DNA from 2 places in the Mycolicibacterium grossiae genome. Region 2 is predicted to be linked to the other one. Evidence: riboswitches for the same ligand, from Rfam matches in the RefSeq annotation. Region 2 holds a riboswitch; the other holds the start of a gene.

Region 1 (15,589 bases), 530 kb from region 2:
GAGGCAGGGGTGCCGTCGGTGTTACCGGCACTAACAACTCGACGTTATCACCAATAATTCCGTGATGACGAGATGGTGTTATCGTCGGAAACATGGCGGTCGACTCATCCGCATCCCCTTCCGACAGATTGTTGGAGGCGGCGGCCGCACTCCTGCAGAGCGGCGGTGTCGACGCGGTGTCGACGCGCGCGGTGGCCGCGGCCGCAGGTACGCAACCACCGGTCCTCTACCGCCGTTTCGGCGACAAGGACGGGCTGATCGAAGCGGTAACCCTGCACATCCTCGAGGGGTACATCCGGGATAAACGCAACCTGCTCGAGCGATCGGAGGATCCCGTCACGGACCTGCGCCGTCTGTGGGACCTGTTCGTCGCGTTCGGGTTTGCGCAGCCCGACTGCTTCGCCTTGATCTACGGCACCGTGCGGCGCGGCGATGCGATCTCCGCGGCGGCTCAGACGACGGTGACGCTGCTGGGCGATGCGATCGCTCGGATAGCCGACGTCGGCAAGCTACGGATGAGCGTCGAACGCGCCACCGCGTTGTTCCAGACGTGCGGGGTCGGTTTCGTGATCACCCAGCTGACGACTCCCGCCGCCGACCGCGACCCCGGTCTCAGTGAGATCGCCCGCGAAAACGCCATCTCGAGCATCGCCGTCACCTCGGGAGCCGGGAAGGCCCGCAAGAGCTTGGCCGGTCGCGCGACGGCACTGGAGCAAGCCCTGGTCGACGCGGACGTCCCACTCACCGCGGCAGAACGCCAGTTGCTGGTGGAATGGCTCGGCCGCCTGGCGGACGGGCGAGCGTAGGCTCGACGGCGACAGCGCCTAGGGTTCCGGTGCCGCGGGGCACGCCTGGTCCGAGCGGCGCCACCTTGTGCGCCGATCGCACGGGGTCATCTGACCGGACAAAAGCCTGGAGGATCTTCGGTGACACGCCGCGTGTCACCGAGAAGGTCCGCCATGTCTGCGTTTCTCGTCGTCGCCCTGTTCCTCGTTGCCTTCGGCGCCGGAATCCTCGGTGGATTGGTCGGCACCGGTTCGTCGCTGATCCTGTTGCCGCTGCTGGTGGCCGTCTACGGTCCCCGTGAGGCGGTGCCGATCATGGCGATCGCCGCCGTCTGCGCGAACGTGGGCCGCGTCGCGGCGTGGTGGCGAGAGATTGACTGGGCTGCGGTCCTCGCCTACGCCGCTCCGGGTGTGCCCGCCGCGGTTCTCGGCGCCCGCACCCTGCTGGCGGTCTCGCCGCGGATCATCGACGGCTGTCTCGGCGCCTTCTTCCTGGCGATGATCGCGGTGCGTCGTCGGCTCGCCGGCCGCGAGCGCCGCACGCGCCGGTGGCAGTTGGCCATGGCGGGGCTGGTCGTCGGTTTCCTCACCGGCGTCGTGCTGTCGACCGGACCCCTGAGCGTGCCGGTCTTCATCGGCTACGGCCTGACCGCGGGTCGATTCCTCGGCACGGAAGCCGCCAGCGCACTGATCCTCTACCTCGCCAAGACGGCGACCTTCGGCTCGTCGGGTGCGCTGTCCCTCGGCACCGTGCTCGAGGGCGTCGTCATCGGCTTGGCGCTGACCGTCGGGCCCTTCGCCGCGCCGGGCCGCGGGCTTACGGCCTGCTGATCGACGCCGTGCTCGCGGTGGCGGCCGCCGGCATGACGGTGACCGCCGTCCGGTGAGCGCCGGGTCACCCCAGAAGCGGGGTGCGCCGCGCAGTCAACTCGTTCATCCGCGCCTGCATCGCGTGTCGAACGCGCGTCGCGAGGTCCTCCGGCGATTCACCCGCTTCCGCAGTGATCGCCGGAAGGACTGCGGTGACCAGTTTCGTCGGTAGCGGCAGGTACGGCAGCAGGCCGACCACGCCGACGTTCACACCCCACGGAATGGAGACGGTGAGCGGGAGGGCCTTGACCCGCAGCAGCTTCGGCAGCCCGAGAACGCGGGCAGTGGCCCGTCCGTCGCTCAGGACGACGAGCGATTCCCCTGCACCGGCCGTCACGACGGGCACGATCGGGACCTCGTGTTCCACGGCCAGGCGGGCGAATCCCGATCCGTGAAAGGTGATCTCGTTGCGGCGCGGCCACGACTTGCCCGCGTCGACGTCCCCGCCGGGGAAGACGAGGACGTTGTGGCCGGCGTCGAGGGCCTCGTCGGCGGCGTGCCGGCTGCCCGGAGCGCCGCCGAAGCGCTCGACCAGTGACCCGACGCCGAGCGTCCACGCGATCTGGTGCACCATCGCGGTGGTCGGGCGGGTGACGCCGGCCGCCTGTCGCGCTGCGACGAAGGCAGCGACGTTGAGATCGATCACCCCGCCGAATCCGTGGTTGCACACGAAGAGCACGGGCGTGTCCGGTACCGGGGCGTCGATGCGAATGTCGTGCCGGTGATACACCCGCAGATAGGTCTGGATGGCGGCCGTCAGCCACCCGGGAGGTGCGACGCTCGGCGGCTCACCCATGCCCACGGGTTCCGATCACCGTGCGGCTCGTACGGCGCGGCACATACGACTCCTCGGTGCGGTGCGGACGGTGTTCGGGACGCTACCAAGCCAGGGCGCATCCGGTGACGAGGAGGCTGAGATCGGTCGGGATCAGTCGAGGCGGTGCACCGGCACGGACTCCCTTGCTTTCGCGACGAATCGACGCGGCCGTGGATATGCTTCGCGTGCCTGTGCGGATGCTGTGATTGAGCAAGGGGTCCGAGCGTCTCGAGCCTGCGTGTCGCACCGGCGATCGAGTGTGTCCATCACTGGGCTGCCCTGCGAACCCGGGAGTGCGCCGTCGTGCCGAAGCATCGTGAAGTGAACTCCGCGTCCGGCTGGCAACGCGTCGGCGTAGGCGTCGGCGGCGCGGCGGCGCTCGGCGTCGCCGTGCTGTGCGCGTTCGGGCAGGCCGATCCATCGGTGGCTCGGACGACGACGGCCGAGATCCGGCTGACGTCGGGGGAGGTGCCGTTGACGCCCCCCGCGAACGACGACTCCTGGTGGCTGCGCGACGGCGGGTCCGGCATCGCCACGCTGTTGCTGCCGACACCGACGCCGTTGCTCGCAGCGCAACCCGTCGTGGAATCGCGACCGATGATCGGGTACGGCGGCTGGCTGATCGGCAACGGCATCGATGCCGCCGCCGACTGCAGCGGCGCCGCCTGCAACGGCGGGAACGGTGGGCTGCTGTTCGGCAATGGCGGACGCGGCGCGAACGGCGGCAACGGCGGCAACGCCGGATGGTTCGGCGATGGCGGTGCCGGCGGCAACGGCGGGGTGGCTCAGGACGGCGGCAACGGCGGCCGCGGCGGACTCTTCGTCGGCAACGGCGGCGCCGGCGGCAACGGCGGAGCCGGAACGGCTGGCGCCAACGCGACCCTCGGCGGTGCTGCAGGCGCGATCGGCGGTGCCGGTGGCAACGGCGGGGCGGGCGGTGCGAGCGGCGCCCTCGGCTTCGGCGGTGCCGGAGGAGCCGGCGGCTCCGGCGGGCGCGGTGGCGATGGCGCCGTCGGCGGCGACGGTGCGGACGGGTCGGCGGCGGGCGCCCCGGGCGTGGTCGGAGCGGCCGGCGGTGACGGCGGACGCGGCGGAATCGGTGGCAACGCCGGTGCCGGCGGCTTCGGCTCCCTCGTCCTCAACTCCGGGCAGGCGGGTGTGAACGGATCCGGCGGAGCCGGAGGGAATGGTGCATCGGGCGGAAACGGCGGCACCGGCGCCAACGGCGTCGACGGGCGCGACGGCGTGAACGGCGTGGCCGCGGGAACTCGAGGCGAGGACGGTGTCGCCGGTCAGGCGGGTGGCAACGGCGGCGATGGCGGCGCGGGAGGGCGCGCGGGCCTTGGCGGAGCGGCGGGAATCGGCGGGTTCGGCGGTACCGCGGGCACGGCGGGGAGCGCCGGCCTCCAGGGCAATGGCGGCGCCGGCGGCAACGGCGGTTCGGGGGGCGCCGGTGGGAATGGCGTGGCGGGTGCCGCCTCGGCGGCCTCGACCACCGCGGGTGCTCAGGGTGCGGCGGGCCAGGCGGGCGGCAAGGGCGGCACCGGCGGCGCCGGGGGTGATGCCGGACGCGGTGGCGCCGGCACGGTGAGCGGTGCTGCGGGCAGCAACGGATCCGGTGGTGCCGGAGGGGACGGCGCCGACGGCGGCGCGGGCGGTAGCGGCGGAGACGGAACCTCAGGAACCAACGGAACCGATTCTCGCGACGCGGGTTCCGCCGGCGGTCGCGGCATCGACGGGCAGGCCGGCGGCAAGGGGGGCGACGGCGGAGCCGGCGGCGAGGCAGGCCTCGGTGGGCAGGCCGGTGCGGGCGGAACCGGCGGGGTGACCGGAGCCGACGGCGTCGCGGGGAATCAGGGCAACGGTGGTGACGGCGGCAGCGGTGGCAACGGCGGCCGCGGCGGCAACGGCGCGACCGGAGCCACCGGTGCGGACGGAACGAGTGGCTTCGTCCCCACGGCCGGAGGAGTCGGCGGATCTGGTGGCGTCGGCGGTGACGGTGGCAACGGGGGCGCCGGCGGCGCGCCCGGCGCCGGCGCCGTCGCGGGGACGGCCGGCGCCAACGGCAGCGGTGGCGCCGGCGGCAATGGCGGATCGGGTGGTACCGGTGGCCGGGGTGGGAGCACCCAACTGGACACCGGCGCGTCGGGAGGCGTTGGCGGACAGGGTGGTTCGGGCGGTAGCGGCGGGCAGGCGGGCACCGGCGGAGCCACCGGGACGGGCACTGCCGGCGCGTCCGGTGCGCTGGGTGCCGGCGGGAACGGTGGCGACGGTGGCAACGGCACCGGCAACGGTGGACGAGGTGGCGACGGCGCTTCGATGAGCGGCACCGGCGACGGCATCACGGTCACGGCGGGCAACGGCGGCACCGGGGGTCGGGGCAGTGTCGGCGCTCCGGGCCAGGGCGGTAGCGGCGGCACGGCGTCCGTCGTGGGCGACGGCGCGACCAGCTTCGGCGGAAGGGGCGGCAACGGTGGCGTGAGTGGCTCAGCGGGAGGAGCAGGCGGTCAGGGAGGTGCGGCCATCGCCGTCGGCACCGGCGCCACCGCCGTCGGAGGTGGCGGCGGAAACGGCGTCGGCGTCCTCAGCGGCGGTGCCGGTGGAAGCGGCGGCTCGGCGGACGTCGATGGTGCCGGTGGCACCGCTCTGGGTGGGGCTGGCGGCAACGGTGGCTCCGGGGCCACCGGCGCCGGTGGAGGCGGTGGGACCGGCGGCGCGGCGTCGACCACCCGCGACGACGGCAGCACCGCGACGGGGGGAGTCGGCGGTGCCGGCGGCTCGAGCTTGGGCGGGAGCGGCGGCCAGGGCGGTTCGGGCGGAACGGCGTCGACGGGCGCCGGAACGGCGACCGGCGGTGGGGGCGGACGCGGCGGCGACACCAACTTCCAGAACTCCGGCGGGATGGGCGGCGCCGGCGGGGCCGCGTCCTCCCAGGGCGGTGCAGCCACTGGCGGCCGCGGAGGCACTGGAGGAAGCAACCCGAACGGAAGCGGTGGGCGCGGTGGCGACGGCGGCAGTGGTCAGGGGTCCCCGGGACGCGGCGGCGACGGCGGCACCGGTGGAACGCCCGGCGGGACCGGCGGCTCCGGGGGCAGCGGCAACACGGCCAACGGAGACTCGGGTTCGGCCGGCTGAGAGGCAGGTCGTCGCGAGCGAGGCGGGTACGCCTCAGGTCACTGCGTCGATGGCGCTGACCGTGAGGGTGAACGGGCCCTGCTGCCCGTCGAGGATGTAGAGCGCCACCTGATCGATGCGCGCCGGGTCGAGAGTGCGCGGCGCGTCGGGCGCGGGTTTCATGCGCTCGCCCACCGGCTCGAAGTCCTCGACGGGCAACTCGTAGGCCTTCCGGACGCCGGCCTCGGTGCGGAACCGCTGGATGTAGGACCAGCGCTCGCCGCCGAGATACGCCTTCACCAGGTAGGTTTTGCCGTCGCCCACCGCGTCGACGCGCAGCGTCGTTGCGCCCGTTGCCCGTTGGCCGATTCCGGTGTCTCGCGGACTGCGCGCCGAAGCGAAGCCGCCGTTGTTCTCCAGCGACACGGTGCCGGCGAACACCATCCCACCGTCGCCGTAGCCGACGGTCGCGGTGGACTCACCGCCCATGACGGGATCGTTGACCGTCGTCCACGCGGCCACGGCGCGGGCATCGAGGGCGACGATGGGGATGCCGCGACCGTCGGACGCCGCCACCGGGGCGGCGGACGTCGCCGCGTCGGGAGCCTGCCCACCGCTCGCGCACGACACCGTGGCCGGGAGCATCACCGCGGCCACCACCACCAACAGTGGCCTCAATCCCTTCGGTGTCAGCATCGACCCGGGTCGTCGCTCGTCTCGCGGCTTCGCATGGGCATGCCGTCGATCACGGCGTAGATCACCCGCAGATCCGGAACGCCGGTGACGCGGTACTTCTCGCCGCCGTCCTTCCCGATGAGCACGACGGTGAAGGCGTTCTCGTCGATCCCGAACTGCCGCCTCAACTGCTGCACGTCATCGGTGTCGAGGGCGCGGCCGTCGAGCGTCCCGATGCCCGAGCCCAGCAGCTCGCCGAGCACCATGTCCCGGTTGACGAAGTCGCAGCGACTGGCAGCGATGCGGCTCAGCGTGTCCGCGAGCCGGGGATCGTCCGCCGTCGGCGCGAACACCAGCAGGGGACGGCTCGCCCAGCGGTAGTCGCCGAGACCGCCGGCCATCGCCGTGCCCGAACCGACGACGAGGCTCGCGCCGAAGGCGAGCACGAGCGCCCACCTCAGGATGCCGCGCATGCTTCGAACGGTACCGGCGTGCTCCTCGGCGGCAGCCGACCTCGGTCGTCGCGTCACACACCGGTCACGCCGGGCGGGAATGCGGAACGCCGGGGCTCCGTTTCGCCAGACGTCGCAGGTGGCCGGGTTTCGAGGGACGCGAGGAGACAGCATGGGTGCAGCACGACTCGACGGAACGGTCGCCGTCGTCACGGGTGCGTCGAGTGGCATCGGGTGGGCGACCGCTCACGGCCTGGCGGCCGAGGGTGCGGAGGTGCTGGTGCTCGCCCGGCGGACCGAGCGGCTGAGCGAACTCGTCGGGCGGATCGAAGGCGAGGGCGGCACTGCGCGGAGCATCGCGGTCGACGTCGTCGACGCGGACGCCGTCGCCCGGGTCATCGGTGCCATCGGTGAGGAGTACGGCCGCATCGACGTACTGGTCAACAACGCCGGCTTCCTGGCCAACGGGCCGGCCGTCGAGGCGGACCTCGCGGACTGGCACCGGATGGTCGACGTCAACGTGAACGGCGTCCTCAACGTCACTCACGCCGCGCTGCCGCACCTCGTGACGGCGGCGCGGGGCGCTCGCGGAATCGCCGACCTCGTGATGATCAGCTCGATCGCCGGACGTCGGGTACCGACGCCCGACAGCAACGTCTACTCCGCAAGCAAGCACGCCGTCGTCGCATTCAGCGAAGCGCTGCGACAGGAACTCTCGCCGCACCGGGTCCGCGTCAGCGGCATCGAGCCCGGCGTGGTGCGCACCGAGATGACCACCGGCCATGCCAAGAACGCCCCGGACGCCACCGTCGGTGATCCCCTGCACTCCGAGGACATCGCCGACGCCATCGTGTACTCGGTCACGCGCCCGGCGCGCGTGTCGCTGAACGAGATCCTCATCCGCCCCACCGAACAGTTGCGATGAGGCGTCATTGCGAATCACGCGTGACATCCGTTCGTGAATGTGTAACGTAGGTCCGCTCCTGGTCGGTGACGGCGGCTGTCGCCGACATCGAGATGCACACCCAGGACGCGATCATCTGCCATGGTGCTGAGAGGACTCCTACGTGAACGAGGTGCTCGCGCGCGCCGGCATCTTCCAGGGGGTCGACCCCGCGGCCGTCGCCAAACTGACCGGCCGTTTGGACCCCGTCACCTTCCGCCGCGGTCAGTGCGTGTTCCTGGAGGGCGACGCCGGTGACCGGCTCTACGTGATCGTCGAGGGCAAGGTGAAGATCAGCCGGCGCGCGCTGGACGGTCGGGAGAACGTGCTCGCAGTCCTCGGCCCGGCGGAGATCTTCGGCGAACTCGCCCTGTTCGACCCCGGACCGCGCACGTCCACGGTGACCACGCTGACCAACTTGCGAGCCATGTCGATGGACCGGGCGGCGTTGTCGGTGTGGATCCGCGACCATCCGGAGATCGCCGAGCAACTGCTGCGCGTTCTGGCCCGGCGGCTGCGTCGCACCAACGACATCGTGACCGACGTGATCTTCACCGACGTCCCCGGCCGCGTCGCCAAGCAACTCCTGACCCTGGCCCAGCGCTTCGGCGTGCGTGAGGGAGCTGCCCTGCGGGTGGACCACGAACTCACGCAACTCGAGCTGGCGCAGCTGGTGGGGTCGTCGCGGGAAACGGTGAACAAGGCACTCGGCGAGTTCACCCAGCGCGGCTGGATTCGCGTGCAGGGCAAGACGGTCTTCATCGAGGCACCCGAGCGGCTGGCGCGGCGGGCCCGTTAGGCGTCGGGCCGGTCCGTCATGCCACGGACGTGGTGCTGAGCAGTTGCATAGCATCACGTCGATCTCTACCGTGGTCTGCGGCGTGCCCGCCCGCGCCGAGCAAGTTCGGCGTCGGTGCCGTCGGTGGCCCGCGCCGGGGAGAACCTCGCGGTGTTCCTCATGTGGCGAACGTGGAAGGTGCGGTTCCCTGGTGTGTGGGTCATGGCGAGACGAGCATCATCACCGCGGACGGAGAGGCACTGCGGGACGACCGCCGTGGATCCACGGCCACGATGCGCCGCCCGGCGCTGGTGACCCGATCGCCGAGATAGCGCGCAACGGTCGGAGGCACGTCGCGTGATTCCGCTCTGGTGGCTGTGGCGGGCACTCCGGTCGATGATGCTGTTCGTCGATCGGCTCGTTCCCGGATCACGTCCGCCGACCGTGCACGCCGAGGTCTCCGACACCGGTGCGCTCCGGAAGGCCCCGCCCGAGAGCGCGTCCGCGACGTCGGTGGAGCCGCGCGCGATCGAACCACCCTCGGCAGGAGAGGTGCTCGACGCGCTGATGGCCCGGTCGATGTACGCCAACCCGGCGCAAAGCAGGGAGACCCTGCACCGGGCGTTGATCGAACGGCTGGTGCCCGACGAGGCGCGCATCCTCGCGGCGCTGTCGGACGGGTCCGTCTACCCCGTCATCCACGTTGCCGAGCCGGGCGGCGCCGCGTGGGCCGCACAGAACGCGTCCACGGTCGGACGCGCCGCCGGCGTGTCACTTCCGCACCACACCCCTGGGTATCTCACGCGACTGCAGTCGCTCGGCGTGGTGACGATGGGGCCGGAAGTGGAGTCGATGCGCGATGAATACGAGCTGCTGCTGACCGACGCGGCCGTGAACGCCGCGCTGAAGACGGCGCGACGAGGCCTGCGGCCGCCGCGCATCGTGCGCGCTTCGGTGCGGATGTCCGACTTGGGACGCGATCTGTGGGAGGCGGTCACATGACGGAACTGTTCGCGCACGCGTTCTCCTACCCGTGGTGGGTGTACGTGTCCATACCGCTGGGCGCTGCCCTGGTGGGGTGGGCGACGAAGATCCTCGCGCTCAAGATGATGTTCCATCCGGTGGAGTTCCGCGGCATTCCGCCGTACCTCGGCTGGCAGGGGCAGATCCCGAAGCGCGCACCGAAGATGGCTGCGGTAGCGGTTGATTCGTTGACCTCCGGGATCATCGACCCCAAGGAGATGTTCGACAAGATCGATCCCGACGAACTCGCCGCAGAACTCGGTGCGCCGCTGCACGACGCCGCCGAGGAACTCGTCGACACCATGATGTCGTCGTTTCAGCCCCAAGTCTGGCGAGCGACGCCCGACCGGGTGAAGAAGCTCATCGTGGCCAACGTCGAAGGCCGCATCCCGGCGGCGTCGCGGGCAATGTTCACCGAGTTCCGTGACCAGGTCGATCAGATCTTCGACATCAAGCACATGGTGGTGACCAACCTCGTCCGCGACAAGCAGACGTTGAATGCGGTGTTCCAGGACATCGGCCGCCCCGCCTTCACGTTCCTCATCCGCGCCGGGCTCGTCTTCGGCTTCGTCATCGGCATCATCCAGATGGTGGTCTTCGGTCTCACGGGATGGCACCTGGCGCTCCCGCTGTTCGGCCTACTGACCGGCGGCCTCACCGACTACGTGGCGCTCCAGATGATCTTCCGACCGCTGCAGCGGCGATCCGTCATGCCCGGCGTCCGCTGGCAGGGCGTCTTCCAGGCCCGCCGCGAGGAAGTGATCCGGGGTTATGCGGCGCTGATGGCGCAGGAGATCTTCACGCCGAAGGCGATCATGGAGAGCCTGCTGACCGGGCCGATGTCGGACAAGTTCTTCGACGTCATCCAGACCGAGATCTCCCGCACCATCGACGACCAGTTGGGCTTCACCGGCCGCATCATCACACTGGTGGGAGGCCGGCAGTACCAGGAGATGAAGGCCACCGTGGCCGCCTCCATGATCGAGCGCCTTCCGGAGACGTCGGCCCACATCGAGGCCTACACCGCGCAGCGGCTCGACCTGGAGAACACCATGATCGACAAGATGCGCGAGCTGGACGCACTGTCCTACGAGAACCTGCTGCGCCCGGCGTTCAAGGACGACGAGTGGATCATCGTCGTCCTCGGTGCCGCGTTGGGATTCCTCTTCGGCGAGCTGCAGTCTCAGCTCATCCTGCTGCTCGCGGGGTGACCAACGTCAGCTGGTCGCAGGAGCCAACGGCTCGTCGACAGCAGCGGCGTCCGCGCGATTCGCCACGAACAGTCCCGTGGCCGCCAGCAGTGCCGCCGCGACCGTGGCGGCCAGCGTCATCGTCGCCGCACCGGTGAGATAACCGACGACCGCCAACGCCGCCGCGGCCACACTCACCATCACCAGCGCTATACCCCTCATCACCGCATCACGATTACCGGAATGGCCCCGATCCAAACCACGACACCGCCGCGGCCGGCCGGACGTCGCCGCGCGCGTGGTCGTGGCCTACATTCGGACGTGACACCACACGGGAGCGCGCAACGGGCGCGCTGAGAGGACGGCTGGGCCGTCGACCGTACGAACCTGACCGGGTCATGCCGGCGTAGGGAGTGAAGCGATGACGACGTCCTTGGGCTCGATGCACGACGGCACCCGCCGCACACCTCGCTGGCGGGTGATCGACATCGTCGTCGCAAGCGTCCTCGCCGTCGCGTCGGGACTGGTGTTCGTGCTCTGGAACGTCGCCGTCAATCCGATCAGCGCACCGTTGGGCGCGGTCCTGCCGGGCCTCAATGCCCTGCTCGGCGGCGGCTGGCTCTTCGCCGGTGTGCTCACCGCGCTGGTCGTGCGCAAACCGGGCGCGGCACTGTACGGCGAGATGGTGGCCGCATCGCTCTCGGCGCTGGTGGGCAATCAGTGGGGGATCCTGACCCTGGAGTCCGGCTTGGTGCAGGGCCTGGCAGCCGAACTCGTCTTCGCCCTGTTCCTCTATCGACGGTGGGGGCTGCCCACCGCGGCGCTCTCCGGTGCGGCGGCGGGGTTGGCGATGGCGATCAACGACCTGATCCTCTGGTACCCCGGCTCGACGGCAGCCTTTGCGGCGGTCTACACGATCGCCGGGATCGCATCTGGTGCCGTCCTCGCCGGGGTGGTGTCGTGGTTCGTCGTGCGCGCCCTGGCCCGTACCGGCGCGCTGTCGCGCTTCGCTTCCGGCCGTCAGGTCCGCCAAGCCGACCCCTCGTGACTCCGCCGCGTCCGCACCATGCGGGCGGCGCCCGGATCGAGGCCCGCGACTGGGGATGGCAGCACGCGGGACGTGCACGCCCGACGATCTCCGGGCTCGACCTCGTCGTCGCACCCGGGCAGCGGGTGCTGCTGCTGGGAGCGTCCGGCTCGGGCAAGTCGACCGTCCTACTCGGCCTCGCCGGCCTCCTCGGCGGCAGCGAAGACGGTCACCAGACGGGGCAGCTGCTCGTCGACGGCGCACCGCCCGCGCAGAACCGGCAGCGCATCGGCATGGTCCTGCAGGATCCCGACGGCCAGGTCATCCTGCCGCGCATCGGTGACGACGTCGCCTTCGGCATGGAGAACTTCGGCGTACCCCGGGAGGCGATCTGGCCCCGGGTCGCCGAGAGCCTCGCCGCGGTCGGGCTGCACCTCCCGCTCGACCGCCGGACGTCGGCGCTGTCGGGCGGGCAGAAGCAGCGCCTCGCACTTGCCGGTGTCCTAGCCATGGCACCCGGGGTGATCCTCCTCGACGAACCGACGGCCAACCTCGATCCGCAGGGCGTCCTCGAGGTCCGCGACGCCGTCGCCGTCGCCGCAGCGCGCACCGGCGCCACGCTCGTCGTCGTCGAACACCGCACGTCGGTCTGGTTGCCCGTCGTCGACCGCGTGGTGGTGCTCGGCGCCGCGGGCGAAGTCATCGCCGACGGGCCGCCGGACGAGACGGTTACCCGCGAACGCGAGCACCTCACCTCTGCCGGCGTCTGGGTGCCCGGTGGCGCACTGCCCCAGCTCACCCGCACCCGCCGCACCGACCGGGACAGTCAGCTGACCGCGTCCGAACTCGAGGTGGGCCAGCCGGGTGCCCCGTCCCTGCGGCACCGTCTCGACGTCGACATCCCCTCGGGCACGACGACGGTCATCACCGGGCCCAACGGCGTCGGCAAGTCCACGCTCGCGCTGACGCTCGGCGGTCTACTGCCGGCGCGGCGAGGCCGCCTGGAGGCGGCCGCCGACCTGGCGCCGCACCCGCGGCGACGCGACCCGGCCCGGTGGCGCTCGCGCGAACTGCTCACCCGCATCGGCAGCGTCTTCCAGGATCCCGAGCACCAGTTCCTCACCGGTCGGGTGCGCGACGAGGTGGCGCTCGGACCGCGTGCGCTGCGGCGTTCCGACGCGGCGGTCACCGGCGTCGTCGACGAGATCCTCGGACGGCTTCGGCTGGCCCACCTCGCCGACGCCAATCCCTACACCCTCTCCGGTGGCGAGAAGCGCCGACTTTCCGTGGCGACCGTGCTCGCCACCAGGCCGCGGGTCGTCGTGCTCGACGAACCGACCTTCGGCCAGGACCGCACCACCTGGGAGGAACTCGTCCGACTGTTGGCGGCCGCCGCTGACGATGGCATCGCGGTGGTGGCCGGCACCCACGACCTCGACCTCGTCGAGGTGCTGGCCGATCGACGCATCGACCTGCCGGCGCAGCCCGCGCCGGCCGTGGCGTCGTGACGGCGCCGCCGACGAGCCGTACTCGGCGCGTCAACCCCGTCGCGACGCTGGCGGCCACGGCGATCATCGCCGGCGCGCTCGTCCTCAGCGTCGACTGGGTGTCTTCATCGACGGCGCTCGTCCTCGAGGTCCTGGTGATCGCCGTTCTGCGAATCCCGTTGCGCGCGTTGGTCCGTCGCCTGGTGCCGCTTGGGCTCGCGGCCGTGCTGACGGCGCTCACCATCCTGCTGTACGGACAGCCGTCGGGGACGATCCACTGGCACTTCCTGCTCGTCACCGTCAGCGACGGATCCATCGACCTGTCACTGGCGACGCTGTTGCGGGTACTGGCGATCGCGCTACCGTCGGTGGCCCTGTTCATCGGTACCGATCCGACCGAACTGGCCGACGCGCTCGGTCAGGTCCTGCGGATGCCGTCGCGTTTCGTCCTCGGCGCGTTGGCGGGAATCCGTCTCGTCGGGATCCTCGGCGACGACTGGCGCACCATCGGGCATGCCCGCCGCGCCAGGGGCGTGGGCGACCACGCCCGCGTCCGCCGGACCGCGGGCCAGGCCTTCGCGCTGCTGGTGTCTGCGATCCGGCGCGGCTCCATGCTGGCCACCGCCATGGAGGCCCGCGGCCTGGGCGCCCATCCGACGCGGACCTGGGCACGTCCGTCGTCGCTGCACGCGCGGGACGCGGCGTTGATCGCCGCGGGCGTCGTCATCGCGGCCACGGCCGTCGGCGCATCGGTGCTGAGCGGGCACTGGAACTTCATTGGACGCTGACTGCATTGGACGTTGACGCGATCGGTCGCCACCTCGTGCGCGTGGCAGCGAGCACCGTCCTGATCGACGGACGCTCCGGTGCCGGCAAGACCACGCTCGCCCGGCACCTGAAACGCCGCTGGCCCGGCAGCGTCGTGGTGCACCTCGACGCCGTCTACCCGGGGTGGGACGGCCTGCTGGCCGGCGCGGAACACGTGCGCGCGGAGCTACTTTCGCCGCGGCGCCGGGGAGATGCTGGTCGGTGGCAGCGGTGGAGCTGGGTCACCTCGTCGCCCGCCGAGTGGCACACCGTCGCACACGACCGGCCGCTCATCGTCGAGGGGTGCGGGGCGCTCACGCCCGCCACGCGGGCGCTTGCGGACGTCGCGATCTGGGTCGAGTGCGCGGAGCCCATCCGCAAGCAACGTGCGCTCCGACGGGACGGCGACACGCTGGCCGCACACTGGGACCATTGGGCGGCACAGGAGCGCGACCACATCGACCGCCACGACCCGCACGGGCTGGCCGACATCGTCGTGACGGATTGATGCCGCTGAGGGTAGGGCTGCGGCGCTACGTGGCGCGCCATTCCGCGGTGCGTTCCGGCGAGGCAGCGGCGAGCGCTCGGCGGGTCCCGTCGGCATCGAGGTCCTTGCCGTAGACCGGCGAACCGGGTTGCTGCCGCCAGGATTCCGAGATGGGCCCGGCGTCGACCGGATCGAAGCCCAACGCGTCGACGACGTCGTGCACCAGGTCGCGGCCGGGTCCGTCGTCGCCCGCGACGGGCAGCGCGATGCGACCTGCCGTGCCGTGGGGCTTCCCGCTCTCCAGGAGGTGCTTCCACCAGATGCCGTTGAACACCTTGTACACCGGCGCGCCGATCTGCTCGGCGACCCACTGGCTCTCCACCATCCCGTCCTCGATCGCGTCGATGCGGCCGTCGCGCTGCTGCGGGTAGTAGTTGTTCGTCTCGATGACGGGCGCGCCCGGACGGCGTTCGTCGACGATGCCCGTCGCCAGGTCGGGCACGTTCTTCTGCGGGATGCTGACGATCACCAGGTCGGCGTCGCGGGCCGCATCCTTCGCCCACACCGCCGTCGCGCCGGTCTCGGCGGCGAGATCGCCGAGCGTCTCGGGCGAGCGCGAGTTGGCGACCGCCACGTCATGGCCGAGTTCCCGCAGACGCCGCGTCAACGTCCCGCCGATCAGCCCTGCTCCGATGATTCCGATTCGCACGTTGGCACCTTCCTGCACGCGCCGCCGTCGTTCGTCGCGCCGGCCACTGCTCAGCTACAACCGCGGGGGGCCCGTCGATAGTCCACGTCCCTTCGCGAACACGCCCCCATCCCGCAGCCCGTTGCCTATCCTCGGGAGGCGCCGAACCATCGCGCGCGTCAATAACCCTGAGGGAGAGATGACCACCCAACGCATCTGGGCGGGCCGGCCGCTGTGGCCCCTTGCCGTGTGCGCCGTCCTGCTGGCGGGATGCAGCAGCGACGACGCCGCCGGCCCGTCCGAGGTCACCGCCGAGCGGCCCGGACCGGCGACCACCGCGGTGCAGGCCGACGCGGCGGCACCCGAACCGGCCGATGGCCGCATGATCGTCCGGTGGGACGAGGCCACCAGCCAGGAAGCCATCGATGGCCGAAAGTTGCTGCAGG
Region 2 (15,589 bases):
CCGATCCGGCGAAGTCGATGCGCTGCGACACCGGCGTCGCCGCCTACGTGGAGGGCGAGATGACGCCGCAGGCGACGCGCTTGCCGGCATCGCCGGTGGCGAGCGTCTCCTGGTCCGGGCCGGGCGTGCCGTTGGTCTGCTGGTACTTCTCCGGCGGGATGTTGGCGAAGTTGTCCGACTTCTCGTGGATGATGATCGCCGTCTTCTGCCCGGCGAGCAGCTGCTCGGCGGTGAAGGCGTCGGTCGTCGTCACCAGCATCGCCGAGCCGTCCTCGCGGACCTGCAGCGACGCGAGGTCGCCGCTGGCCGGGTGACCGCTGTGGCCGGGAACCTGGAAGTGCCCACCCGCGGACAGGAAGTCGCCGGGCGCGCCGCCGGTGGGGGCCACCGACGCGGCCTCGCACTTGCCGACGGAGTGGATGTGCATGCCGTGGAAGCCGGGCGCCAACTGCCCCGGCGCGGTGGTCTGCACGGTGACGTTGGCGTGCCCGCCCTCGAACGCGAACTCGGCGGTCGCGACGGTGGTGCCGTCGGGCGTCTTGATCTCGGCGGTCAGCGTCTCGCCGGCCGGAGCCGCGCCGCCCTCGCCCTCCTGCGCACCGGCCGACGGTGCCGGCGAACCGGTCCACACCGACGGGGTGGTGCCGGGCTGGGTGGCGACGGGCTCGTTGGGCGTGCATGCTGCCGCGACCGGAACGAGCAGCGCCGTGGCGGCGACGAGGCGGAGCGAAGCAGAGATCGGCATGCCCGAAAGCCTAGCCGGTGACGACGACGATGACGCCGGGCGGTCGGTCTGCCAGCGGGGGCGTCCGTTCGGCCACCGGCGCGTCGAGGAGCTTGCCGATCTGCTCGGCGGACTGGCGTTCACCGGCGGCCTCGCCCCAGTAGACGGTGGTGGCCGTCACGCCCTCCGGCGGCAGGTTGCCGGTCTCGACGACGTTCCACTCGTCGTCGCGCAGCCGGTTGGCCACGTTCTCCGCGGCGCCCGCGACGTCGGAGACGTTGAAGACCCGCACCTCGGCGCGCGGCGCGGCCTGGCCGGACGCCGCGGCCGACGTGCTCGGGGCGGGGGTGACGGTGCTGACCACGCTGGAGGAGGTGCTGTCGGCGGCGTCGTCGTCGGAGCCCATCGACTGGAACCCGACCAGCAGGAACACCACGCCCAGGAAGAGGAGCACCATCACGATGGCGCGCAGGGGCAACCCGGAGGTCTCTCGCTGGTTCATCGCACCCACTGTATTCGTCGGTCCGCGTGGCGCGAAAAGCTCAGGTGAGGTCGAAACCCAGCTTGCGAGCGGCCCGCGCCTTCTGCCGACTGGCGCGCAGGCGGCGCAGCCGCTTCACGAGCATCGGGTCCACCGCGAGTGCCTCGGGGCGGTCCACCAGCGCGTTGAGCACCTGGTAGTACCGCGTGGCCGACATGGAGAACAGCTCCTTGATGGCGTCTTCCTTGGAGCCCGCGTACTTCCACCACTGCCGTTCGAAGGCCAGGATGTCGTGTTCGCGGCGGGTCAGACCATCGGTGAGCGCAGAGTCGTCTCCGGACTGATCAGTCCGTGCGATGGCGCCGTCCATTTCGCTCTGGGGACCCTTCCGCAGTGGCTGCCGAGGACTGGATTTCCTCTGGTTCGGCGATATTCAACCACGGGGTTCGTGATTGAGCCGTGATCATCACCCGCGAGTCGGATCGCCGGTACCGGCTCACTAGCATTTCCTCCCATGGCCGTCGTCCCGATCCGCATCGTGGGAGATCCCGTCCTGCACACCGCGACCACCCCGGTGCCCGTCGGCGCCGATGGTTCGCTGCCGGCGGACCTCGCCTCGCTCATCACCGACCTCTTCGACACGATGGATGCCGCCCACGGAGTGGGCTTGGCCGCCAACCAGATCGGAGTGGCGACGCGCGTCTTCGTCTACGACTGCGCCGACGACCGCGGCAAGACGCTGCGCCGCCGCGGCGTGGTGGTGAACCCGGTCCTGGAGACCTCCGAGGTCCCCGAGACGATGCCCGATCCGGACGACGACGACGAGGGCTGCCTGTCGGTGCCCGGCGAGTCGTTCCCGACGGGGCGCGCCACCTGGGCGCGCGTCACCGGGCTCGACGGCGACGGCACGCCCATCACGCTGGAGGGCAACGGCCTGTTCGCCCGCATGCTGCAGCACGAGACCGGCCACCTCGACGGCTTCCTCTACCTCGACCGGCTGATCGGCAGGCACGCCCGCGCCGCCAAGCGCGCCGTCAAGTCGCACGGCTGGGGTGTGCCCGGGCACACCTGGATGCCGGGCGAGGATCCCGACCCGTTCGGCCACTAGCGATGCTGCCGCCGCTCGGATCCCGGGTGAGCCTGCGCTACCGGCTGCCCGAGGGCGAGGTGCCGCCGCACACCGACGTCGTCGGGCACGTCGAGCGCGCCGACGCGACGGTCGGTGTCCGCACCCGGCACGGCGACCTGGTGGAGGTGGCGGCCGACGACGTGCTGGCGGTGCGCGTCATCCCGGAAATGCCGGTGCGCACGTCGCAGATCCGCAACCTCGAGCACGCCGCCGCGCTGGCCTGGCCCGGGACCGAGCACGTCTGGCTGGACGGCTGGTTCCTGCGCTTCGGCGACGGCCACACCCGTCGCGCCAACTCGGCGGTCCCGGTCGAGGCATGGGCGTCGCCGGCGACGGTGCCCGCGATCGTCGACTGGTACGGCGCGCGCGGCGTCACCCCGCTGCTCGCGGCACCCGACCGACTGTTGCGGCTACGCCCGGACGTCCCCGCCGACGGCGCGAACGCCGTGCTGGTGGCCGACGTCGCGCCCGGCCCGCCGGCGGTCTCGGTCGTCATCACCAACGCCCCCGACGAGAACTGGCGGTCGGTCGACCCGCGCGCCGTGCCGGACGAGGTGCTGACGGCCGTCGTCGACGGCGTCGTCGCCTTCGCGACGATCGAGGGCGTCGCCGCGGCGCGCGGCGCGGTCACCTCGGCTCCCGACGGCACCCGCTGGGTGGGCCTGTCGGCGGTGCACGTGGTCGAGTCCGCCCGGCGCGGCGGGCACGGCCGGGCCATCTGCGACGCCCTGCTCGCCTGGGGTGCCGGCCACGGCGCGACCCGCGCGTACGTGCAGGTGCTCGACGACAACGCGGCCGCACTGAGGCTCTACGCGGCCATGGGCTTCCGCACCCAACACGGCAGCCGCTACGTCGACGCCCGTAGGCTCTGACCGATGCGCCTGGCCACGTGGAACGTGAACTCCATCCGTTCGCGCATCGACCGCGTCACCTCCTGGTTGGAGCGCGCCGACGTCGACGTCCTGGCCATGCAGGAGACGAAGTGCAAGGACGAGCAGTTCCCGACGCTGCCCTTCGCCTCGCTGGGCTACGAGGTCGTGCACACCGGGTCCAGCCAGTGGAACGGCGTGGCGATCGCCTCGCGCGTCGGGATCACCGACGTCGCGGTCGGTTTCGACGGGCAGCCGACGTGGGAGGAGGCCTCCGAGGCGCGCGCGCTCGGCGCCACGTGCGACGGCGTGCGGGTGTGGAGCCTGTACGTGCCCAACGGCCGCACCGTCGACTCCCCGCACTACGCCTACAAGCTCGACTGGCTCGCCGCGCTGCGGCGCACGGCGTCCGGGTGGCTCGCCGAGGATCCGCGCGCGCAGATCGCGCTGGTCGGCGACTGGAACATCGCGCCGACCGACGAGGACGTCTGGGACATCGAGGTGTTCCGGCACAGCACCCACGTGACCGAGCCCGAGCGCGCGGCGTTCCGCGCCATCGAGGCCGAATTCCCCGACGTGGTGCGGCCCTTCGCGCCCGGTCCGGAGAACTTCACCTACTGGGACTACACCCAGCTGCGCTTCCCTCGGCGCGAGGGCATGCGGATCGACTTCGTGCTCGGCTCCCCCGCACTGGCCGAGCGGGTCGGGCACGCCGAGATCGTGCGCGCCGAACGCAAGCCGGGCAAGAAGGGCACCCCGCCGCCCAGCGACCACGCGCCGGTCCTCGTCGACCTCACCTGAGGAACTCACACCGAGACGGTCGGCTTCGCCTCGGGATGCGCATCCGGTTGCGGCGCATGCGCACTGGTGACGAGGTCGTTGGTCGGGTGCCTGATGGTCAGCAGCAGCGCCATCACCGCGAGCGTCAGCAGGAAGGTGGCGGGGACGGCGAAGGCCGCCTCGCCGAACGCCCGCTGCAGGACGCCGCCGATCACCGCGCCGCCGGCGAGGCCGGCCCACAGCGGGCCCTGGATCCAGAACGACGGCGACGGCTTGTGCAGCAGCATGTTGGCCAGACCGGCCCCGAACCGCACGATGGAGCCGGTGACGTAGGTGAGGGCCAGGCTGCGCCCCGACTCGTCCTGCAGAGTCGCGTTCTGCAGCCCGAGGGCCAGCACGATCGGGTAGACGTGCCACGGGACCGCCTCGGGGCCGTGCGGAATCAGGATGCCGGTGAGCAGCAGCGTCGCCTGGGTGAGCAGGAGCGCGGGGAGTCGCCACCGCCCCGACCACGCGGCGATGAGCGTGCCGGCGAACGCGCCGAAGCAGAAGACGGCGATGACGGTGCCGAAGCGCGCGACGCCCACCCAGTCGGCTGAGCTGGCGGCCTCGCCCATCCGGGTGGTGTTGCCACTCATGAAGGACATGAACAGCTGCGAATACTGCATGAAGCCGATCGCGTCGGCGATGCCGGCGATGGTGGCCAGCGCGACCGCGAAGCGGAACCGCGTCCTCGGGTCGGCCGGGAAGCCTTTGTCGGGCATGGAAGTCCTCGGTGGTCAGGGGGCGGACACGACTCGTGGCCGAGGTCGAGACCTCGGCCACGTGTGCTCGGCGATCAGCCGATCGGCGGGATGGCGCCCCACGATCCGTACGGACCGTTCTGCGCGCCGCCGCCACCGGAGCTGGGTACCTGGAAGCCGTCGATGCCCTGGGGACCCAGGCAGCGCGACGTCGAGACGGCACTACGGCACGGGTCGACGGACGCGTCGGCGACCGGGGTGACGGCGAGTCCGACGGCCACGCCGGCCGCAGCGATGAACGGGATGCCGATGAGCTTGAGAGACATGGTCAATGCACTTCCTTCGTATCGTGGTGGATGGCGGGGGTCGCTCAGCGACCGATCGGCGGGACCGAGCCCCACGGCCCGTAGGGACCGTTCTGGGCGCCGGCGTTCGGGCTGGGGACCATGAACCCGTCGACGCCCTGCGGGCCGAGGCAGCGCGAGGACGAGACCGCGGTGCGGCAGGGGTCCACGGCGGCAGCGGCGGGTGCGGCGACGAGGGCGAACGCCATGCCCGCGGCGGCGACGAATGGGATTCCGAGAGCCTTGATCTTCATGGTGTACCTTTCCTTCGGTCCAGATCCGTTGTGTCTGGCTGGTTTTGGTTGTCCGCTCTGAGCGGGTCACTCCAGATGTACCCGAGATTCCGGCCACCGGAAACGGTCGCCAAAGGTCCTCATAGACAACGCATAAGTCCATGGAATCGCTATGAGACCGCCGCGCGGCGTGGTCGTCGCGGCACGGCGTCCCTACCGTTGGAATCATGAAAGCCTCACGCGCACAACGGCTCGGCACATTCGCCCTCTCGGGGGCGGCCGCCATGGTGATCGCGCTCACGTGTGGACCCACCGCTGTGGCCGCACCCACCGGATCGTCGGCCGCGGACACCATCGCCCGCCTGCAGGCGGAGGGCAACCGCGTCGTCGTCAACAAGGTGGGCACCGGCTCGCTGAGCGAATGCAGCGTCAGTTCCGTGCGCCCGGTGCAGGTGCGCGAACAGCCGTCCGGCGGCCTGCGACCGGCGCTGCCGTTCGCGCCCACGGTCACCGTCGTGCACGTCGGCGTGCAGTGCTGAGCCGGTCGCGATGACCGCTTACGGAGTGCCTCCCACCCGCCCCTTCGGACCGCGCGACGGCCAGCTGCCGATCTCCGACCACGCAGTGCTCGGGGACGGCAGCACGTGCGCCCTGGTCCGGCGCGACGGCGCGCTGCCCTGGCTGTGCGTACCTCGGTTCGACGCGCCGCCGCTCTTCGCCGGTCTCCTCGACGCACGTCGCGGCGGATCCTGGAGCATCGCCCCGGAAGGACTGAGCGGCGGTGAGCAGCGCTACGTCGACGACACCGCCGTGGTGATCACCACGTTGAGCGGCGCCGGCGGCACCGTCGAGGTCACCGACTTCCAGGCGCTGCGCTCGGGTGCCGACCTGACCGAACTCGGCACCGCGGCCCGTGGCCAGCTCGTGCGCGTGGCCCGAGTCGTGTCGGGCTCCGTGCGGCTGCGCATCGCCTTCACCCCGCGCCACGGGCGATTCGGCCGGCACGGCGGGGACTGGACCATCGCGTCACCCGACCACCCGGTCCTGCCCCTGCGGTTGCGGTCCTCGCATCCGTTGCACGACGACGGCGACGGGACGCTGGCGGCGACGGTGACGCTGCGGGCCGGCCAGACCTACGAGACGTCCCTGGTGTGGGCGCCCGAGCGTCGGATCGAGGTCGGCACCCCGACGGCCACGCTCCTGGCCCGCACCGAACGGGCGTGGCGGCAGTGGGCCACCCACATCGACTACGAGGGTCCGCAGCGGCATCTCGTCCGCCGCTCGGCGCTGACGCTGAAGCTCCTCGACCACTCCTCCACCGGCGGAATCATGGCTGCCGCGACGTCATCGCTGCCGGAATGGGTAGGCGGCGAACGCAATTGGGACTACCGCTACACGTGGGTCCGCGACGCCGCGTTCTCGACGTACTCATTACGCCGCATCGGGCTGACCAGCGAGGCGGACGCCTTCCTCGCCTGGACGCTGGGCTGCGCCGAACGCGACGGCGGCCCGTCGATCATGTACGCACTCGACGGCGGACAGCCGCCCGCGGAGCACACCGACCCGACGCTGTCCGGCTGGCGCGACAGCGCACCGGTGCGGTGGGGAAACGGAGCTGCCGGTCAGACCCAGCACGACGTCTACGGCGAACTGCTCGACGTCGCCTACCAGTGGGTGCGGGCCGGCGGTCACGTCGACGACCACCTGTGGTCCATCCTCGCAGGACTCGCCGACGCGGCCGCGGCCCAGTGGCGGTCACCCGACCACGGCATCTGGGAGATCCGGGACACCGGTCGTCCCTTCACCTACTCGGTGGCGATGTGTCAGGTGGCGGTCGACCGCGCGCTGCGCATCGCCGAGGCCACCGGCCGTACGTCCTCGGTCGAGCGGTGGCGGCGCTCGGTGAAGGAGATCGGCTACGCGCTCGACCACGGCGCCTGGGATGCCGAGCGGGGCACGTTCACCGAACAGCTGTCCGGCGACGGTTCGCACCGCGGCGGTCTCGACGGCGCACTGCTCGCCCTGCCGCTGCGGCGCGTCGTCGACTTCACCGATCCGCGGATGATCGCCACCGTCGAGGCGGTCCGACGCGACCTCGACGCCGGCGATGGCCTGCTCTACCGCTACCGGCACGACGTGTCCTCCGACGGGCTCGCCGGTCCTGAGGGCGCGTTCCTGCTGTGCTCGTTCTGGTTGGTGGACAACCTGACCGGGCAGGGCCGCATAGACGAAGCGTTGTCGCTATACGACTCGCTGTGCGCACGCGCCAACCACGTCGGCCTGCTCAGCGAGGAGATCGACCCGCGCGACGGCTCGTTCCTCGGCAACTTTCCGCAAGCGTTCAGCCACATCGGGGTCATCGCCAGTGGTCACCGCCTGACCCGCGCAATGGGTTCGCGCCGTGGGTGATTGGGCAGGCCCGCTGACGCCGCTGGGCTGACTCTGCGGCACACGACGACGCCGCGGCCGGAATGATTTCCGGCCGCGGCGTTGTTGGGTTACTGCGTCTTACTCGGCAGCCTTCTGCCGCGCTTCGGCGGCACTGGCAGCGGCGCGTGCGGCGTCGGCCTCGCCTTCCTTCTGGGCGACGTCGCGCTGCGCGTCGGCCTTGTCCTGCTGCGCGCGGCCTTCCTCGCGAAGGTCGTCACGGTCGGTGACCGTGCCGATGACCTCCTTGGCCTTGCCCTTGACGTCCTCGACGATGCCCTTGACGGCGTTCTCGGGTCCGCTGTCGCTCATGGTGGTTCCCTTTCGTTTCAGGTGGTGAAGCATCTACCCATTCGGGTCGCGTCTTCAAACGCGCGCGAGATCCGATGCGGCGTCCTGCAACTCCGCGTCGAGGTCGGCGGCCGGGAGACGGACGAGGAACTCGGTGCGACCGCGGCGCGAGTCGACCGAGACGGTGCCGCCGTGCGCCTCGACGATCGACGACACGATCGCCAGACCGAGGCCCGTGCTGTTGGCCTCGCGCGAACGGGCCTTGTTGGCGCGGACGAAGCGGCCGAAGAGGTGCGGCACGATCTCCGGGTCGATGCCCGGGCCGTCGTCGACGACCGACAGTTCGACGCCGTCGGCTCCGGTCCGGACCGTCGTGGTCACGGTCGTACCCGCCGGAGTGTGGTTGCGGGCATTGGTGAGCAGGTTGGTCAGCACCTGGTGCAACCGCGGTCCGTCGCCGCGCACCCACACCGGATCGTCGGGGAGGTCGGTCACGAACCGATGGTCGGCTGCGGTGACCGTGACGTCGTTGACCGCATCGGCCACGACACTGCACGCGTCGACGATCTCGACGTCCAGGCCCTGCCCTTCGTCGAGACGCGACAGCAGGAGCATGTCGCCGATGAGAGCGCTCATGCGGCGGGACTCGGCCTCGATGCGCGCCAGCGCGTACTCGGTGGTGGGCGGCAGCGCGGCCGCCTCCTGCCGCGTCAGTTCGGCGTAGCCGGAGATCGCCGCCAACGGTGTCCGCAGTTCGTGGCTGGCGTCGGTGAGGAAGCGGCGCATCCTCCGGTCGGCCTCGGCACGCATGGCGAGCGCCGAATCCACGTTCGCCAGTAGTCGATTCAGCGTCTCGCCGACGATGCCGACCTCGTTGTCCGGATCGGAGTCCGAGCGGCGCACGCGCGCTGTGATGCGGTGTTCCTCGTCGCCGAGTGGGATCCGCGCGGCCCGCGCCGCGGTGGCCGCCACCCGCCGCAGCGGCCGCAGCTCGCGGCGGACCAGCAGGACGGTGCCGACCGCCGCGACGGCCGCGGCGAGAGCCGTGATGAGCGCGACGGCGCCGATCTTCTGCAGGATCGCCGCCTCGGCGCTCTCCAGCGAGACCGCCGAGATCAAGCGGGTGCCGTCCCCGCGGTCGAGGCCCGCGACCCGGTGCCTGCCGAGGTCGCCGAGGTCGACGGTCCGCGGCGCGCCGTCGGTCCACCGCAGCGACTCGAGGGCGCGAATCGCCGCCTCCGGCGCGGGGCGTGGTCCGTCGTCGTCGAATTCGGCCGACCGCGTGACGACGCCGCCACGCGTCACCGCGATGACCGTCCCGGGCGCCTGACCTGTGAAGTCGGTCAGCAGGCCGGCCCGTGCGCCGGCGTCGAGGCGCTGCTCGTCGTAGACGTGGTCGAGCGCGGCGAGGGAGTGCCGCAGGTCGGCGTCGCTGACGGAGGTCACGTAGCTGTTCATCGTGACGATCGACAGCGCACCGACGGCCAGCACCACGGTGGTGACGAGCGTGCAGACGCCCACCATCAGGCGCTTGCTCAGCGAGCGCAGCCGCCAGCGGCCGGGACGCCGCCGGATCACGACGGCGGCCGGAGCTGATACCCCACTCCGCGCACCGTGTGGATCATCGGCGCCCGGCCGGCGTCCACCTTCTTGCGCAGGTAGGAGATGTAGAGGTCGACGATGCTGGTGCGCCCGTCGAACGAGTAGTTCCACACCTCCTTGAGGATCTCCTCGCGGCTGAGGGCGCGCCGCGGGTGGCGCATCATGAAGCGCAGCAGCTCGAACTCCGTGGTGGTGAGTTCGATGCGCTCCCCCGCCCGGGTGACGTCACGGCTCGCCCCGTCCAGCGTCAGGTCGCCGACGACCAGCTCGGTGTCCTCGCGCGGTGCGGGCTCGCCGGTGCGGCGGATCAGACCACGCAGTCGAGCGACGAGTTCTTCGAGGCTGAATGGCTTCGTCATGTAGTCGTCCGCACCGGACGTCAACCCCACGACGCGGTCGGCGACCGTGTCGCGGGCGGTCAGGAACAACACCGGCGTGTAGCTCTCCGCGGTCCGCAGGCGCTGCAGGATCTGCAGTCCGTCGAGGCCCGGCAGCATGATGTCGAGCACCACCACGTCGGGCTCGACCGAGCCGAACTTCGCGAGCGCCTCCCGGCCGTCGTGCGCAGTCTCCACGGTCCAGCCCTCGTGGTGCAACGCCATCTTGACCAGGTTGGTCAGGGCCCGTTCGTCGTCGACCAACAGCACCCGGATCGGTGACCCGTCCTCGCGACGGATGGGGGGCAACTTGCCGAGGATGGCGGCCCGCGGTTGCTGCGCGCGCGGCCGCACCGGAGCGGTCGTCATGTGAACCTCATGCGAGGTCAATAGCCGTTCGTCTCGAATCCTGAACGTTCCTCGCCGATGGTCATACCAAGTTCACATCTGGTGCGGGCACGCGCGAGAGGTCACGCGTCGGGCGTCGCGTACCGCCCCGGGTTGAACATCGACGCCACCGCGCCGATCGCCATCATGACCGCCGCGGCGACGAAGACCACCACCAGGCCACTGTGGAACGGACCGGCGATGAGGTGCGGGAAGAAGGCATTGCCGGTCAGGGCCGCGGCGTCGACCCCGGGCTGCTGCAGGGCGTGGTACGGCTCCAGCAGCTCGGCCATCGGGTTGTACCCGAGGAAGGCGGCGAACAGGCTGCCGACGGGAGGCAGCCCGGCGACCTGGTGGGCCACGTCGGCCGAGACGCCCTGGTCCTGGAGGCCCGAGCTGAGCGCCGAGGGCAGCGTGTTCGCGAGGCCCACGATCATCAGCGAGAAGAAGATGCCGATCGACAGCGACGACCCGGCGTTGAAGAACGTCGCCCGCACGCCCGAGGCCGCACCACGTTGCGCGGCAGGCACACTCGACATGATGGCCGCGGTGTTCGGCGCGGTGAAGATGCCGCCGCCCAGCCCGTTGAGGAAGATCAGCACGGCGAACACCCAGTAGTCGAAGTCGACCGGGATGAGCACCAGCGCCACGAACGACCCGGCCATGAGCACCATGCCGCCCACGGTGAACGGGCGCGCACCGAAGCGGTCCGACAGCGAGCCGGCCAGCGGACCGGCGATCAGGAAGCCCACCGTGACGGGCAGCATGTAGATGGCAGCCCACAGCGGCGTCGACTCGAAGTCGTAGCCGTGCAACGGAAGCCAGATGCCCTGCAGCCAGATGATGAGCATGAACTGCAGCCCGCCGCGCCCCACCGAGGACATCAGGCCGGCCAGGTTGCCCATGCCGAACGTCGCCGACCGGAACAGCCGGACGTCGACCATGGGTTGCGCCACGCGCAGTTCGACGAGGCAGAAGACGACCAGCAGCAGCAGGCCACCGCCGATGGCGCCGATCACCCACGGGTTGGTCCAGCCGGTCGACGAGTCGCCGTAGGGCTGGATGCCGTACGTGATCCCGGTGAGCAGCACCGTCAACCCGATGCCGAAGGTGAACGTGCCCGCCCAGTCGAGGCGGCCCGGGGTGCGGGCGCCCAGCTCGCGCAGCGACCGCAGGCTCCAGATGGTGCCGGCCAGGCCGATCGGCACGCCGACCCAGAAGATGGCCTTCCAGTGCCACTCCGACAGCGCGCCGCCGATCAGCAGGCCGAGGAACGACCCCGCCACGGCGGACACCATGTTGACGCCGAGCGCCATGCCGCGCTGGTTCGCCGGAAAGGCGTCGGTGAGGATCGCCGACGAGGACGCCATCAGCATCGCGCCGCCGACGCCCTGCACGACGCGCCAGGCGATGAGCCAGACGGCGCCGCCGCCGAGGTGGAAGGGGTCGAAGGACAACGCCACCGCGGCGACGGTGAACACGACGAAGCCGAGGTTGTAGATGCGGACGCGGCCGAGCATGTCGCCGAGCCGCCCGAACGGCACGACGAGCACCGCCGTGACGACGAGGTAGCCCATCAGCATCCACAGCAGGTAGCTCACGTTGCCCGGGGCCAGCGGATTCAGGCCGATGCCGCGGAAGATCGCCGGCAGCGAGATCAAGACGATGGACGCGTTGATGGTGGCCAACAGCGTGCCGAGCGTGGTGTTCGACAACACGATCCACTTGTAGTGCGGGTGATCGTGGTCCATCCGCAGGCGTCGGCGCGCCGTCCGCACCCCTTCGGCGTCGGTTCTGGTCGTCGCTTCGATCTCTGTGGTCACGTCACCGCTCTTCGCCTCGGTCCCCAAAACACATACGTTACCTAAGTTAATGAGTCCGCGTCGATGCGCATTCCCGATGTCACGCACACCCGAGGAAGCTGGGGTAGCTTGTGTGACGTCCGCGCGGGAGCGCACACCAGTGCGCTGAGAGGACGGCTAGCGGGCCGTCGACCGTATGAACCTGACCGGGTAATGCCGGCGTAGGGAGTGTCGAGAATGGCTGTCTTCAGCGAACCCACCATCACCACCGGCCCCATCACGGGCAGCACCAAGACCTACCGGGTGCTGCCCGACGGCGGCCGCGTGCCGTTCCGCCGGGTGCACCTCACCACCGGCGACCACCTCGACCTGTACGACACGTCGGGCCCGTACACCGACGCTCGTGCCGCCATCGACCTCGATGCCGGCCTGCCGTCGCGGCCGGGCGTCGTGCGCGACCGCGGCACCCAGTTGCAGCGCGCCCGGCGCGGCGAGATCACCGCCGAGATGGCCTTCGTCGCGGCACGCGAGGGCATGCCGGCCGAACTGGTGCGCGACGAGGTGGCCCGCGGCCGGGCGGTGATCCCCGCCAACCACGACCATCCCGAGAGCGAGCCGATGATCATCGGCAAGGCGTTCGCGGTCAAGGTCAACGCCAACATCGGCAACTCGGCGGTGACGTCCTCGATCGCCGAGGAGGTCGACAAGATGGTGTGGGCCACCCGCTGGGGCGCCGACACCATCATGGATCTCTCCACCGGCCGCGACATCCACGAGACGCGGGAGTGGATTCTGCGCAACTCGCCGGTGCCCGTGGGGACGGTCCCCATCTACCAGGCACTCGAGAAGGTCGGCGGCGATCCCACCCGGCTGGAGTGGAACCTGTACCGCGACACCGTGATCGAGCAGTGCGAGCAGGGCGTCGACTACATGACGGTGCACGCCGGGGTGCTGTTGCGCCACGTTCCGCTGACCGCGCGCCGGGTCACCGGCATCGTCAGCCGCGGCGGCTCCATCATGGCCGCCTGGATGCTGGCCCACCAGCGCGAGTCGTTCCTCTACGAGCACTTCGGCGAGCTGTGCGAGATCCTCGCCCGCCACGACGTGACCTTCTCCCTGGGCGACGGACTGCGGCCGGGTTCGATCGCCGACGCCAACGACGCGGCGCAGTTCGCCGAACTCCGCACCCTTGGGGAGCTGACGACGGTCGCCAGGGAGCACGGCGTGCAGGTGATGACCGAGGGTCCCGGCCACGTGCCGATGCACAAGATCGTGGAGAACGTCCGCCTCGAGGAGGAACTGTGCGACGAGGCGCCGTTCTACACGCTGGGTCCGCTGACCACCGACATCGCGCCGGCATACGACCACATCACGTCCGGGATCGGCGCCGCGATCATCGCCGCGGCCGGGACGGCCATGCTCTGCTACGTCACCCCGAAGGAACACCTCGGACTGCCCAACCGCAAGGACGTGAAGGACGGGGTCATCACCTACAAGATCGCCGCGCACGCCGCCGACCTCGCGAAGGGCCACCCCGGCGCGCAGCAGCGCGACGACGCACTGTCCAAGGCGCGCTTCGACTTCCGCTGGCACGACCAGTTCGCCCTGGCGCTCGACCCGGACACCGCGCGGGAGTTCCACGACGAGACGCTGCCGGCGGAGCCCGCGAAGACGGCGCACTTCTGCTCGATGTGCGGCCCGAAGTTCTGCTCGATGCGTATCAGTCACGACATCCGCGCCGAGCACGGCGACCGGATCCCGCTGCCCCTGACGGAGGCCACGCCGTGACCGACTTCCTGCCCCTGTCCCCGCCCGGCGCGGCCCCGCGGCGAGTGCTGACCATCGCCGGCACAGACTCCGGCGGCGGCGCGGGCATCCAGGCCGATTCGCGGACCTTCGCGATGCTGGGCGTGCACGGGTTGGTGGCGGTGGTCGCCGTGACCGTGCAGAACTCCGTCGGGGTCCAGGGTTTCCACGAGATCCCGGTCGACGTCATCGCCGGCCAGATTCAGTCGGTGGTCGGCGACATCGGCATGCAGGCGGCCAAGACCGGCATGCTGGCGTCGTCGGAGATCATCGGCTGCGTCGCCGAGACGTGGCGGGGCCTCGGCACCGACGCCCCGCTGGTGGTCGACCCGGTGTGCGCATCGATGCACGGCGACCCCCTGCTGCACCCGTCGGCGCTCGACGCGTTGCGCTCCGAACTGCTCCCGCTCGCCACGCTGGTGACGCCGAACCTCGACGAGGTGCGCCACCTCACCGGCATCGAGGTCGTCGACGACGCCACCCAGCGCGACGCGGCCCGTGCGCTGCACGCCCTCGGTCCGGCCTGGGCGCTGGTCAAGGGCGGGCACCTGCGGTCGTCGGCACACAGCCCGGACCTGCTGTTCGACGGCAGCGAATTCCACGAGTTCGTCGCCGAGCGCATCGACACCGGCCATGACCACGGCGCGGGCGACACCCTGGCCGCGGCGGCCGCGTCCGCGCTGGCGCACGGCATGGAGGTCCCCGCGGCGGTCGCCTTCGCCAAGCGGTGGGTGACCGAGTGTCTCCGCGCGGCCTATCCCCTGGGCCACGGGCACGGACCGGTCTCGGCGCTGTTCCGGCTGTCGGCGTCGTGACACTCGACGCCATCGCCGGGGTCGCGCACCACCCGGACGGCACGCCGGCCGGAGCGGTGGTCCTGACGCACGGGGCCGGCGGCAACCGCGACGCGCCGATGCTGGTGCGCGTGTGCGACGAGTGGGCGCGCCGCAGCTGGCTCGCCGTCCGCTACGACCTGCCTTACCGCAGGCGCCGCCCGAAGGGCCCGCCGTCCGGATCGGCGACGGCCGATCAGGAGGGCGTGGCCGAGGCCGTCGCGCTCGCCCGCACCCTGGTCCCGGACCGCCCGGTGCTCGCGGGCGGCCACTCCTACGGCGGACGGATGACGTCCATGGCGGTCGCCGACGGGCTCGACGTCGCCGTGCTGACGCTGTTCTCCTATCCACTGCACCCCCCGGGCAAGCCGGAACGCGCCCGCACCGCACACCTGCCGGCGATCGCGGCGCCGACGGTCTTCACCCACGGCACGTCCGACCCGTTCGGGACGGTGGACGAGGTGCGCGCGGCGGCCGCTCTCGTCGGCGCGCCGACGAGAGTCGTCGAGGTGACCGGAGCCCGGCACGACCTCGGCTCGAAGACCCTCGACGTGCCCGCGCTGGCGGTCACGGCGGCGATCGGTCTGCTGCCCTGATTGCTGCTATGTTCCGGTGGTGACCTGGCCGTCCGGAGACCCGAACCAGCCCTACGGGCAGCAGCCGCCGCCGCCGTACGGTCCGGGGTATCCGCAGCAGCCGGGCTACCCGCCCCCGCCTCCCCCGCCGCTGCCCTACCAGCAGGGTCCCTACGGGACGCCGTA

Evidence for each region. A riboswitch is a leader RNA that binds a small molecule or an ion and turns the genes downstream of it on or off. The one in region 2 is predicted to bind thiamine pyrophosphate.
Region 1: linked by a shared signal. The riboswitch ahead of FZ046_RS06810 (ECF transporter S component) and the one ahead of thiC (phosphomethylpyrimidine synthase ThiC) in region 2 are both predicted to bind thiamine pyrophosphate.

Annotation. Positions count from the first base shown of each region.
Region 1 is NZ_CP043474.1:1,401,210-1,416,798, forward strand. Features, by position in the region: gene FZ046_RS06755 (TetR/AcrR family transcriptional regulator) at 93-806, shown strand; gene FZ046_RS06760 (sulfite exporter TauE/SafE family protein) at 960-1,616, shown strand; gene FZ046_RS06765 (1-acyl-sn-glycerol-3-phosphate acyltransferase) at 1,681-2,451, opposite strand; gene FZ046_RS28130 (PGRS repeat-containing protein) at 2,794-5,607, shown strand; gene FZ046_RS06775 (CIA30 family protein) at 5,641-6,282, opposite strand; gene FZ046_RS06780 (DUF4174 domain-containing protein) at 6,276-6,734, opposite strand; gene FZ046_RS06785 (SDR family oxidoreductase) at 6,886-7,638, shown strand; gene FZ046_RS06790 (Crp/Fnr family transcriptional regulator) at 7,781-8,455, shown strand; gene FZ046_RS06795 (Abi-alpha family protein) at 8,879-9,436, shown strand; gene FZ046_RS06800 (DUF445 domain-containing protein) at 9,433-10,668, shown strand; gene FZ046_RS06805 (hypothetical protein) at 10,675-10,872, opposite strand; TPP riboswitch at 10,969-11,077, shown strand; gene FZ046_RS06810 (ECF transporter S component) at 11,069-11,695, shown strand; gene FZ046_RS06815 (ABC transporter ATP-binding protein) at 11,692-13,182, shown strand; gene FZ046_RS06820 (energy-coupling factor transporter transmembrane component T family protein) at 13,179-13,949, shown strand; gene FZ046_RS06825 (AAA family ATPase) at 13,991-14,476, shown strand; gene FZ046_RS06830 (NADPH-dependent F420 reductase) at 14,502-15,164, opposite strand; gene FZ046_RS06835 (DUF4344 domain-containing metallopeptidase) at 15,343-15,589, shown strand, end outside.
Region 2 is NZ_CP043474.1:1,927,166-1,942,754, reverse strand. Features, by position in the region: gene FZ046_RS09315 (glutamate--cysteine ligase) at 1-31, opposite strand, end outside; gene sodC (superoxide dismutase[Cu-Zn]) at 44-745, opposite strand; gene FZ046_RS09305 (LytR C-terminal domain-containing protein) at 756-1,226, opposite strand; gene FZ046_RS09300 (nucleoid-associated protein NapA) at 1,267-1,575, opposite strand; gene FZ046_RS09295 (peptide deformylase) at 1,720-2,313, shown strand; gene FZ046_RS09290 (N-acetylglutamate synthase, CG3035 family) at 2,316-3,206, shown strand; gene FZ046_RS09285 (exodeoxyribonuclease III) at 3,210-4,004, shown strand; gene FZ046_RS09280 (YoaK family protein) at 4,010-4,747, opposite strand; gene FZ046_RS09275 (hypothetical protein) at 4,822-5,052, opposite strand; gene FZ046_RS09270 (hypothetical protein) at 5,097-5,324, opposite strand; gene FZ046_RS09265 (hypothetical protein) at 5,531-5,842, shown strand; gene FZ046_RS09260 (glycoside hydrolase family 15 protein) at 5,853-7,712, shown strand; gene mbp1 (microaggregate-binding protein 1) at 7,812-8,042, opposite strand; gene FZ046_RS09250 (sensor histidine kinase) at 8,097-9,545, opposite strand; gene FZ046_RS09245 (response regulator transcription factor) at 9,596-10,369, opposite strand; gene FZ046_RS09240 (MFS transporter) at 10,471-12,210, opposite strand; TPP riboswitch at 12,324-12,434, shown strand; gene thiC (phosphomethylpyrimidine synthase ThiC) at 12,427-13,977, shown strand; gene thiD (bifunctional hydroxymethylpyrimidine kinase/phosphomethylpyrimidine kinase) at 13,974-14,810, shown strand; gene FZ046_RS09225 (alpha/beta hydrolase family protein) at 14,807-15,424, shown strand; gene FZ046_RS09220 (septum formation family protein) at 15,444-15,589, shown strand, end outside.